Regions from separate parts of the Paenarthrobacter sp. NCHU4564 genome, predicted to be linked through region 3. Evidence: riboswitches for the same ligand, from Rfam matches in the RefSeq annotation. Region 3 holds a riboswitch; each other region holds the start of a gene.
What was found. Region 3 has a riboswitch for S-adenosylmethionine ahead of ACSVIE_RS08400 (aminotransferase class V-fold PLP-dependent enzyme). Riboswitches for the same ligand answer to the same signal wherever they lie in the genome.

Region 1 (3,267 bases), on a different contig from region 3:
CGCAGCGGACGGATCCTGGCCGAAGCGGTGGCCGGCGGCAACCACAAGACGCGCGAAGAGCTGGGACAGGTGCTGGAGCGCGCCGGGCTGCCGGGAAAGGACCTGGGCTTCATTTACCACCTGATGCACGCAGAAACCAGCGGAATCCTGGTCAGCGGCGCGCCGGTGCGTTCAACCGGCGGCGCCCTCAAGCAGACCTATGCACTCTTCGAAGAGCGGGTTCCCAACGCCTCCGGTCTTCAGGAAAGGCCGGGCTTCCGGGGTGACGAGCGCGACCACGCACTGGCACGGCTGGTTCTACGCTACTTCGGCAGCCGGGGCCCTGCGACCGTGAAGGACTGTTCTGTGTGGTCCGGACTGACCATGCAGGACATCCGCCGCGGCCTGGATGCTGCCCGTTCCCTGTCCGCGGAACTCACCACGGTGGACGTGGACGGCGTGGAATGCCATGTGGCTGCTGAGGAAGTGGAGTCCCTGGCCCGGTCCGGGCAGCCGGCCCGTCCCGGGCAGGCACTCCCCCGGACGCGGCAGGCGGAGCCCAGGATCGACCTTGTCCAGTGCTATGACGAATACATCATGGGCTACTCCCAAACCCGGCACTACCTGGGCGGAACAGCACCTTTTTTTCCGGAGGACAAGGGTCCCATGCATGCGGTGTTGCTGGACGGCCGGCTGGCCGGTTGGTGGCGACACAGGCTGTCGGGCGGAGTATGCGGGCTGGAAGTGCGCATGAACCGTGAACCCGGGCCGGAGGAACAAGCAGCGCTGGACGCCCAGGCCCAACGCTACGGTCAGTTCCTGCGCATGCAGACGTCGCTGGTGTAACGGCCACCCGTAGTTCCAACGGCCACCGCACCGCTACGCGAAGAACGCCTCGCGGAGCTGGGTGGAAAGCTGGCCGATTTCCGTGAGGAAGCCGTCGTGCCCGATCGGCGCTTCAATGACATGAACAGGGACCTGCCCGGGCAGGTGCGCGGCCAGTTGCCGGGACTGCTCCGGAAAGTAGAGCCTGTCCGTGTCCACTGCCGCGACAAAGAACTCGGCGGTGGCCCGTCCGAGGGCTTCCTGGAGGCTGCCGCGACCACGGGAAACATCGTGGGACATCAGCGCTTCAGTGATGGCGATGTAGCTGTTGGCGTCAAAGCGGCGGACCAGCTTGGTGCCTTGGTGGTCCAGGTAGCTCTCCACCTGGTAGCGGCCGCGTTCGCCCAACACAGCGGCGGCCAGGGGCGTCTCCTGGTGCTGGGCTTCCCTGCCGAAGCGGACATCAAGTTCCAGCGCTGACCGGTAGGTGATGTGCGCGATGCGCCTCGCCAGTGCAAGGCCCGCCTCCGGAGCCGGTCCGTCGTAGTAGTCGCCGTTGTTGAAGTGGGGGTCCTGGCGGATGGCCAAGGTCTGCGACTGGGCAAAGGCGATTTGCTCGGCGGTGCTGTAGGCACCGACTGAGATGACTGCGCATCGTTTGACGCGGTCAGGAAAAGTCACGGCCCATTCAAGGGCCCGGGCACCACCCATGGAGCCGCCAAGCACCGCATGCCACTGGCGGATCCCCAGCGTGTCGGCAAGACGGGCTTCGGCTTCGGTGCTGTCCCGCAGGGTGACCAAGGGGAAGCGGGACCCCCAAGGACGTCCGTCCGGGGCCGTCGAGGACGGTCCGGTGCTTCCATAGCATCCGCCCACAATGTTGATGGAGACCACGAAGAACCGGTCGGTGTCGATCGTGGCGCCGGGACCCACCAACTGTTCCCACCAACCGTCCTCGTCGGTGGCACCCTTGGCTACGTGCGTGCTTCCCGTCAGCGCATGCTGGATCAGGACAGCGTTCGATGCATCGGCATTCAGCCGTCCCCACGTCTCGTAGGCCAGGACGACATCAGGAAGGAAGCCGCCCGCTTCAAGTTCCAGGGAACCGATGCCCGCGTATTTGACGATGCCGTCTTCTTCGCCCGATTTTGGGAGTGCTGCAGCAGTAATGGTCATTCCTTTGACACCTATCGTCGCGCTTGCCCATCGCCATTTCTGCGACAGGCCAGGTCCTCACCCGGGGCACCCCACCGCGGAGGAGGGTTGCCGGCCAGCAAGCCGGGGCTATGCGCTGGCACTCATGACCTAATACGTAGAGTCTAGGAAGAACATGGCGGTTCTGGCGAAGAATGTGACAGCAGTGTGACGGTTTTTCACTGCTTGGTTCGCCAAAGACCCCGCCCGGGCCCCGTCCGGCGAACATTCGACCGGCCGGGGCCCACGCCAGGGTCCTGCAGAGCCTACGCGCCCTTGGCGGCGCGGAAGCCGGCTTCGAGGTCGGCGATGATGTCGTCGACGTGCTCGATGCCCACAGCCAGGCGGACGAGACCCGGGTTCACGCCTGCTGCCACCTGCTGTTCCACGGTCAGTTGGCTGTGGGTAGTCGACGCCGGGTGGATGACCAGGGACCGGACATCGCCGATGTTCGCAACGTGAGAGTGCAGTTCCAGGGCATCCACAAAGCGCTTGCCTGCCTCGACTCCGCCCTTGATGGTGAAGGCCACCACGGCACCGGTACCGCGTGGACCGTACTTCCGGCCGCGTTCGAACCAGGTGCTGGACGGCAGCCCGGCGTAGGCGACGGATTCGACGTCGTCGTGCGCTTCCAGCCATTGCGCCACTGCCGTGGCGTTGGCGACGTGCCGTTCCACCCGGAGGCTCAGGGTTTCCAGGCCCTGCGCAATCAGGAAAGCATTGAACGGAGACACTGCGGAGCCGAGATCGCGGAGCAGCTGGACCCGCGCTTTGAGGATGTAGGAAAGGTTGGCGCCCAGTGCTCCATCCTTCCCGAGGTCACGGGCATAGACGAGGCCGTTGTAGCTGGGATCCGGCGTGTTGAAGTTGGGGAAGCGGTCCGGGTCCTTGCCGAAGTCGAAGTTGCCCGAGTCCACGATCACGCCGGCGATCGCCGCACCGTGACCACCCAGGTACTTGGTGGCTGAGTGCACCACGATGTCCGCACCCCACTCGATGGGACGGATCAGGTAGGGAGTGGACAGCGTGTTGTCCACGATCAGCGGCACGCCGGCATCGTGTGCCACCTGCGCTATCCCCTCGATGTCCAGGACATCCTGGCGCGGGTTGGACACCACCTCGCCAAAGAAGAGCTTGGTGTTGGGCTGGACGGCATTGCGCCACTGATCCAGGTTGTCCGGATCCTCAACGAAGGTCACGGCAATCCCGAACTTCTTCAGCGTGTGCGCCAGGAGGTTATACGTGCCCCCGTACAGGCTGGGGCTGGCC
Region 2 (3,267 bases), on a different contig from region 3:
CCTCCGGCATTGTCATGCTGGCCTACACCCTGATGCTGTGCGCCACGTCCACCGGCGCCTACGCCACCATCTTCGTGGTGCTGTTCGGATGGGAGCGCTGGCTGGCCATCGCCATCGGCGGTGCGATCGTGCTGGTGTACTCCACCATCGGCGGCATGTGGTCCATCACCCTGGCCGACCAGGTCCAGTTCGTCATCAAGACGGTGGGCATCTTCTTCCTGATGCTTCCGTTCGCCATGAACGCTGCCGGCGGCCTGGACGGCATCCGTGCACGCGTTGATGAAAGCTTCTTCGACATCGGCGGAATCGGCCTCCAGACGATCATCACGTACTTTGTGGTCTACACGCTCGGGCTCCTGATCGGCCAGGACATCTGGCAGCGCGTCTTCACGGCCAAAACGCCCAAGGTAGCCCGCTGGGGCGGCGCAACCGCAGGCGTGTACTGCATCCTCTACGGCCTGGCCGGCGCCCTGATCGGCATGGCTGCAAGCGTTGCCTTGTCCGGTATCGAGATCGAAGCCAAGGACGACGTCTACGCCGAAGTCGCCACCAACCTGCTCCCGATCGGCATCGGCGGCCTGGTCCTCGCCGCAGCCGTCGCAGCCATGATGTCCACCGCCTCCGGCGCACTCATCGCAGCCGCAACCGTGGCCCGCGCCGACGTTCTCCCGTTCGTGGCCGGCTGGTTCGGCAAGACCGTCAACACCGACGACTCCGACAACCCTGAGCACGACGTCAAGGCCAACCGCTACTGGGTCCTGGGACTCGGCATCCTGGCCATCATCATCGCCATCTCCACCAAGGACGTCGTGGCGGCACTGACCATTGCGTACGACATCCTGGTGGGCGGCCTCCTGGTCGCGATCATCGGTGGCCTGGTGTGGAAGCGTGGCACGGGAATTGCCGCCGCTGCGTCCATGGCCGTGGGCTCCGTGGTCACCCTGGGCACCATGATCATCCTTGAGATCAACGCCAAGGCTCCCATGGACGGCATTTACGCGAACGAGCCCATCTACTACGGCCTGCTCGCCTCTGCGATCGTCTACGTGGCTGTTTCACTGTTCAGCAAGCCCACCGACCCGGCGGTCATGAAGGCCTGGACGGACCGTGTTGCCGGTACCCGCGTGGCCGAGGATGAGCTGAGCTCACCGGCCAAGTAGCTGCAGCTTCTGCAAGCAACGTCCGACGGCGGCGCTTCCCTTTGCGGGGAGCGCCGCCTTGTTGTTTTCCCGGGCCAGGGGACCGAATCCGGCAAACCTCTCGTTGCCCGGGTGCTGTGAGTGGGCAGTGTCAGGCAGCCAGCACCTTGGCGAGGTTCTTGAGGTTGCGGCGGAGGGACAGACCCAGGAACCATTCCACCAGCGGCCCAGGCAGTTTGCCCATCAGGCCCTCCATGGGTGTATTGAGCCGCAGTTGCTCGGTAACGCGGGTCCCGCCATCAACGGATTCCAGGGTGAACGTCGCCGTCAAATCCCGCTCACCTTCGATCGAGCGGGACACCATGCGGCGGGGTGGATCGAATTCCGTATATTCAACCATCCAGTCAAACTGCCGCCCCATGATCCTGGTGGTTCCCCGGCCCCGGGTTCCCAGCCCTGGCGGAGCATCGCCGAGCGGCCCGGACGAAATGACAAAAGCATCATAGGTGGAGAGTTTTCGAACCGTGCCAGGAAGTCGAAGACCTCCTGCTGGGGCCGGGGAATATCCACGCTTTTCTCTATCGAGGGCATTGGGCCTCCTGGTGCTGGCTGATGCTTCCTTGAACAGTGTGTTCCTGCGGACGGGACCGGAACAAGAAGGCCCATGCGGTAGGGTGGTGCCAGCTTCAAGAGAGGTGGCGCCAAGCTCCGACTGGCCACACACCAACCCCATGTTCACGGGTGGTTCGGATGAGGAAGCGGCCCGTTCCGGACCAGAGACAACCGAGCGGGCAAGAGCACTCCCCAGGAGATCCATCCTTGCCGTTCCAAGCCCACCCCCTGAGCGAAACAAACACCCCTGCCCTCCCCCAACGTCCCGGCGTGCCGGTGGTTCCCGGCGTGGACGTTGTCAGGGGAACCGTGACGCTGTTCCTGGACGGCCGCTTGCAGCGGTTCCTCTGCGCGGACGCTCACAGGATGGAACGCGCCCTGGGCCAAGCGGTCCGTCCCACGCGATGGTGCAGCGCGATGCGGACGCTGACGGTGACCGTTGCCGCCGTCGGACAACCTCGGGGGCGCGAGCGGCACTTCCTGCTGAGCGACATGCAGGACTAGAGTTCGTCGTCGTCCTCGCGGAAGTCGTCCGCGTCGTCGATCGGGACCACCCGCTCGTCGTCGTCGGGAGCGTCCACTTCCTCAACCCACGGTTCGTCCACTTCCTGGTCCTCGCCGTAATCGTAGGCAGGATCCGACTCGATGGTTGCCCGTTCGGGGTGGCTTGCGTGCGGTTCGGTGCTGTTCATGCTCCAACCTCCGTGTGGTGGGCCGGCAAGCAGCCCTTCGGCCGAATGCGGGGAGTCCCCCGCCCCTGTCCTTCCATCTGAGCACCGGCCCCGGCGAACGGTCAAGACACCCGACCGGCACGTCGGAACGCAGGTGGAGCGGGGCTCCGAATTAAGGTCCGCCGAACATTCCGGTTGAGGAATACCGGCCAAAAAACCGCGGAAATAAGCGGTACAGTGGGCGGTGCAATGGGGCCGAAACCACCCCACCCAGCACAGGAGATAACGTGCAGAAGCACCATGAATCCCATGATCCGTTGAGCCCCGCTCCGGGTCCCGCCCCTGAAACGGCCCCGGCAGCGGAATCAGCTCCGGCAGCGGAAACGCCGCCACCGCCGTCCGCCTCCGACATCAAGCGCTGGCGCCAGTACCTGGCCGACGAACGGGCCGAAGCCGCGGTGTACCGGGAACTCGCGCAGCGGCGTGAGGGCGAAGAACGCCAGATCCTGCTGGCCCTGGCCGAAGCCGAGGGCCGCCACGAGGCCCACTGGCTCAAACTCCTCGGCGAACACGCCGGAATGCCCAAGGCAGCATCCGGCCGGAGCCGCTTCCTGGGCTTCCTCGCCCGCAACTTCGGATCGGTCTTTGTCCTTGCGCTCGCGCAGCGGGCCGAAGGCAGGTCGCCGTACGGTGCCGAGCCGGCCGCCACGCCCGCCATGGTGGCCGACGAGCAGATCCACGAGGAAGTTGTCCGCGGCCTGGCAACCCGGGGGCGGAACAGGTTGTCGGGCACCTTCCGGGCAGCCGTGTTCGGTGCCAACGACGGCCTGGTGAGCAACCTTTCG
Region 3 (3,267 bases):
CCTGTGGTCCCCGGTGACTTCGTGGCCCTGGTCGGCGACGTCTCCGGCGGGCCGGACACGCTCGCCCGGCTGGTCCGCGTAGAGGAGCGCAGCACGGTCCTGCGGCGCAGCGCCGATGACACCGACCCCATTGAACGGGTGGTGGTGGCGAACGCCGACCAGCTGGTGGTTGTAGTGGCCGCGGCCAATCCCGAACCCCGGACCGGTTTCATTGACCGGGCCCTGGTGGCCGCATACGACGCAGGTATTGAACCACTGCTGCTCGTCACCAAGGCTGACGTCAAGGATCCGTCTGAGCTGCTGGCCAATTACGTGAGCCTGGACTTCCCCGTGATCATCAGCCGTACGGCGGACGCAGCCGCATCCGGCATCGATGCCCGGTCGGATGACGGCTTGTCAGCCCGCCTGGACAGCGAAGCCGTGGCAAGTCTGCGCAGCCATTTGGACGGCAAAGTCACGGTCATGCTGGGTCACTCCGGCGTAGGCAAATCCACCATGGTCAACGCCTTGACCGGTGCCGAACGCGCCACAGGCGGCGTCAACGCCGTCACGGGCCGCGGGCGCCACACCTCGTCCTCGGCCCTGGCGCTCAAGCTCGCCGATGCCCCGTCCGGCAGCTGGATTATTGATACTCCCGGCATCCGGTCCTTCGGCCTGGCCCTGGTGGATCCGGACCGCATCCTGCACTCGTTCCCGGACCTGGAGCCCGGCACCGACGCCTGCGACCGCGGTTGCAAGCACGACGCCGGGGCGGTCAACTGCGGCCTTGATGCGTGGGTCAACGAGGGCCACGCGGGTCCCTCCGGTCCGGCCCGGCTGGCATCACTGCGACGACTCCTGGGCGCAGACCCCAGGCTGGAGGCCAAGGAAGCCAAGGAACTGGGAACCGTCAACTAGCCAGCGGGCTTCACGTCCCGCTGCGGGGGAACGTTTCACGATAAGTTTGGTGGCATGACCCAACCCGTTTCCAGCTACAACGACGACCTTCGCCTTGCCCATGTCCTGGCGGATTCCGTGGATGCCCAGACCATGGACCGCTTCAAGGCCCTGGACCTGCAGGTCGAAACCAAGCCAGACCTCACTCCGGTCACAGATGCCGACAAGGCCGCCGAAGAAGCAATCCGCGGCCAGTTGTCCCGTTCCCGGCCGCGGGATGCTGTGCTGGGTGAGGAATTCGGCAGCACGGGTCACGGCTCGCGGCGCTGGATCATCGATCCGATCGACGGCACTAAGAACTTTGTCCGCGGAGTTCCCGTCTGGGCCACACTGATTGCCTTGGTTGACGAGGGGGAGCCAGTGGTGGGGGTCGTCAGCGCTCCCGCCCTGGGCAAACGTTGGTGGGCTGCAAAAGGGATGGGAGCCTACACCGGCCGTTCCCTGGCGTCGGCCACACGGCTCAAGGTTTCCAACGTCTCGCACCTGGCCGATGCCTCCCTGTCCTTCTCGAGCCTGTCGGGTTGGAAGGACCGCGGAAACCTGGAGGAGTTCCTGGGCTTGACGGAAGACGTGTGGCGCACCCGCGCGTACGGGGACTTCTGGTCATACTGCCTTGTTGCCGAGGGCGCGGTGGACATCGCCTGCGAACCGGAGCTCAACCTTTACGACATGGCGGCCCTGGTCCCCATCGTCACCGAGGCCGGTGGCCGGTTCACCTCCCTTGAAGGTGAGGATGGCCCCTTCGGTGGCAACGCCCTGGCGACCAATTCGATCCTCCATTCCGAAGTCCTCAAGCGCTTGAACCCCGAGGTTGACGACCTCCTCTAGCAGCTAATGCCACGGTTGCCACCTGGCAGCCAAGCAAAATTTTCGACGGCGGATGCCACCTTTCGGGGGCATCCGCCGTCTGTTTGTTCGGCAAATCGGCCAAATTTCAACCGGCGTAATAAAGCGCTTAACAATCCGGGCGGCTTTGAAACGGGCGGCGGGCGTGCCCTAACCTCATTTACAGGTCACGAGTGCCAGCGCAAAACCCCGGTTTGCTGGCCGGCAACCCTCCATTCGCGGTGGGGTGCCCCGGGTGACGACCAGGCCGGTCCGGAACGGATACGGCAAGCGCGGATCCCCGGCGGGGTCCCTCTTGAGTGAGGTCACATGAGCACAGCTACGTTCAGTTTCACGATCCAGCCGTCCCCCGGGCAGGAGCTTGCCGCCGGCAGGCCACTGGCCGCCGTCACCGGCGCCGAGCTGCAGGCACCACTGATCCAGGGCGGTCACGTCCGATACGCCAACCTTGACTACGGAGCATCGGCACCGGCCCTGACCATCGTGTCAGCCTACTTGAACGAGGTCCTCCCCTACTACGCCAGCGTGCACCGGGGCGCCGGTTATGCCTCGCAGATCAGCACCTCGGTGTACGAAAACTCGCGCAACATCGTTCGCGGGTTCGTAGGCGGCCGTCCTGACGATTCCGTGATCTTCACCCGTAACACCACCGACTCGCTGAACCTGCTGGCAGGCTGCCTGCCACAGATCGATGGCAAGCACACCGGTGAAGTCCTGTACCTGGACATCGAACACCATGCCAACCTGCTTCCGTGGCAAGGAGTTCCCCACCGCAGCGTGGTGGCTGATACCACCCTTGCCGGCACCATCGCGAAAATCCGCGGAGAACTCAGCCAGGGTGGCGTCTCCCTGCTGGCTGTTACCGGCGCCTCCAACGTGACCGGCGAAATCCTGCCGATCAAGGAACTCGCTGCCCTGGCCCACGAATACGGTGCCCGGATCGTTGTTGACGCCGCACAGTTGGCACCCCACCGCCCCATCAACATCGCCGCGGCCGACGTCGACTATGTTGTGTTTTCCGGCCACAAGCTCTATGCACCTTTCGGCGCGGGTGTGGTGGTGGGACGCCCGGACTGGCTCGACGCCGGAACCCCGCACCTTGCCGGCGGCGGAGCGGTGCGCGAGGCACGCCTGGACTCCGTCAGCTGGGCAACCGGCCCTGCCCGCCACGAAGGCGGCTCCCCCAACGTGCTTGGTGCAGCAACCCTCGCCCGCGCTGCCCAGGTACTTTCCGGACTCGATCCGCAGGCATGGCACAACCACGAGGCCGCCATCCGGGCCTACCTGGTGGAAGGCCTGCAGGCCATTGACGGCGTGAGCGTCCACCGGATCTTCAGCGATTCGACCGATACCATCGGTGTGGTCAACTTCTCGGTGGAAGGATTCGACGCCGGACTGGTGGCCGCCTACCTCGCTGCAGAGCACGGTGTGGGCCTCCGCGACGGCCGCTTCTGCGCCCACCCGCTGCTCAAGCGCCTGGGCTTG

Region 1: linked by a shared signal. The riboswitch ahead of metX (homoserine O-acetyltransferase MetX) and the one ahead of ACSVIE_RS08400 (aminotransferase class V-fold PLP-dependent enzyme) in region 3 are both predicted to bind S-adenosylmethionine.
Region 2: linked by a shared signal. The riboswitch ahead of ACSVIE_RS11330 (hypothetical protein) and the one ahead of ACSVIE_RS08400 (aminotransferase class V-fold PLP-dependent enzyme) in region 3 are both predicted to bind S-adenosylmethionine.

Annotation. Positions count from the first base shown of each region.
Region 1 is NZ_JBQLIS010000005.1:11,949-15,215, forward strand. It holds gene ACSVIE_RS06960 (winged helix DNA-binding domain-containing protein) at 1-825, shown strand, start outside; gene metX (homoserine O-acetyltransferase MetX) at 859-1,980, opposite strand; SAM riboswitch class IV at 1,995-2,110, opposite strand; gene ACSVIE_RS06970 (bifunctional o-acetylhomoserine/o-acetylserine sulfhydrylase) at 2,265-3,267, opposite strand, start outside.
Region 2 is NZ_JBQLIS010000009.1:71,268-74,534, forward strand. It holds gene ACSVIE_RS11320 (sodium:solute symporter) at 1-1,160, shown strand, start outside; gene ACSVIE_RS11325 (SRPBCC family protein) at 1,291-1,863, opposite strand; SAM riboswitch class IV at 1,824-1,943, shown strand; gene ACSVIE_RS11330 (hypothetical protein) at 1,959-2,255, shown strand; gene ACSVIE_RS11335 (hypothetical protein) at 2,252-2,443, opposite strand; gene ACSVIE_RS11340 (VIT1/CCC1 transporter family protein) at 2,710-3,267, shown strand, end outside.
Region 3 is NZ_JBQLIS010000006.1:97,724-100,990, reverse strand. It holds gene rsgA (ribosome small subunit-dependent GTPase A) at 1-897, shown strand, start outside; gene hisN (histidinol-phosphatase) at 952-1,764, shown strand; SAM riboswitch class IV at 1,948-2,061, shown strand; gene ACSVIE_RS08400 (aminotransferase class V-fold PLP-dependent enzyme) at 2,092-3,267, shown strand, end outside.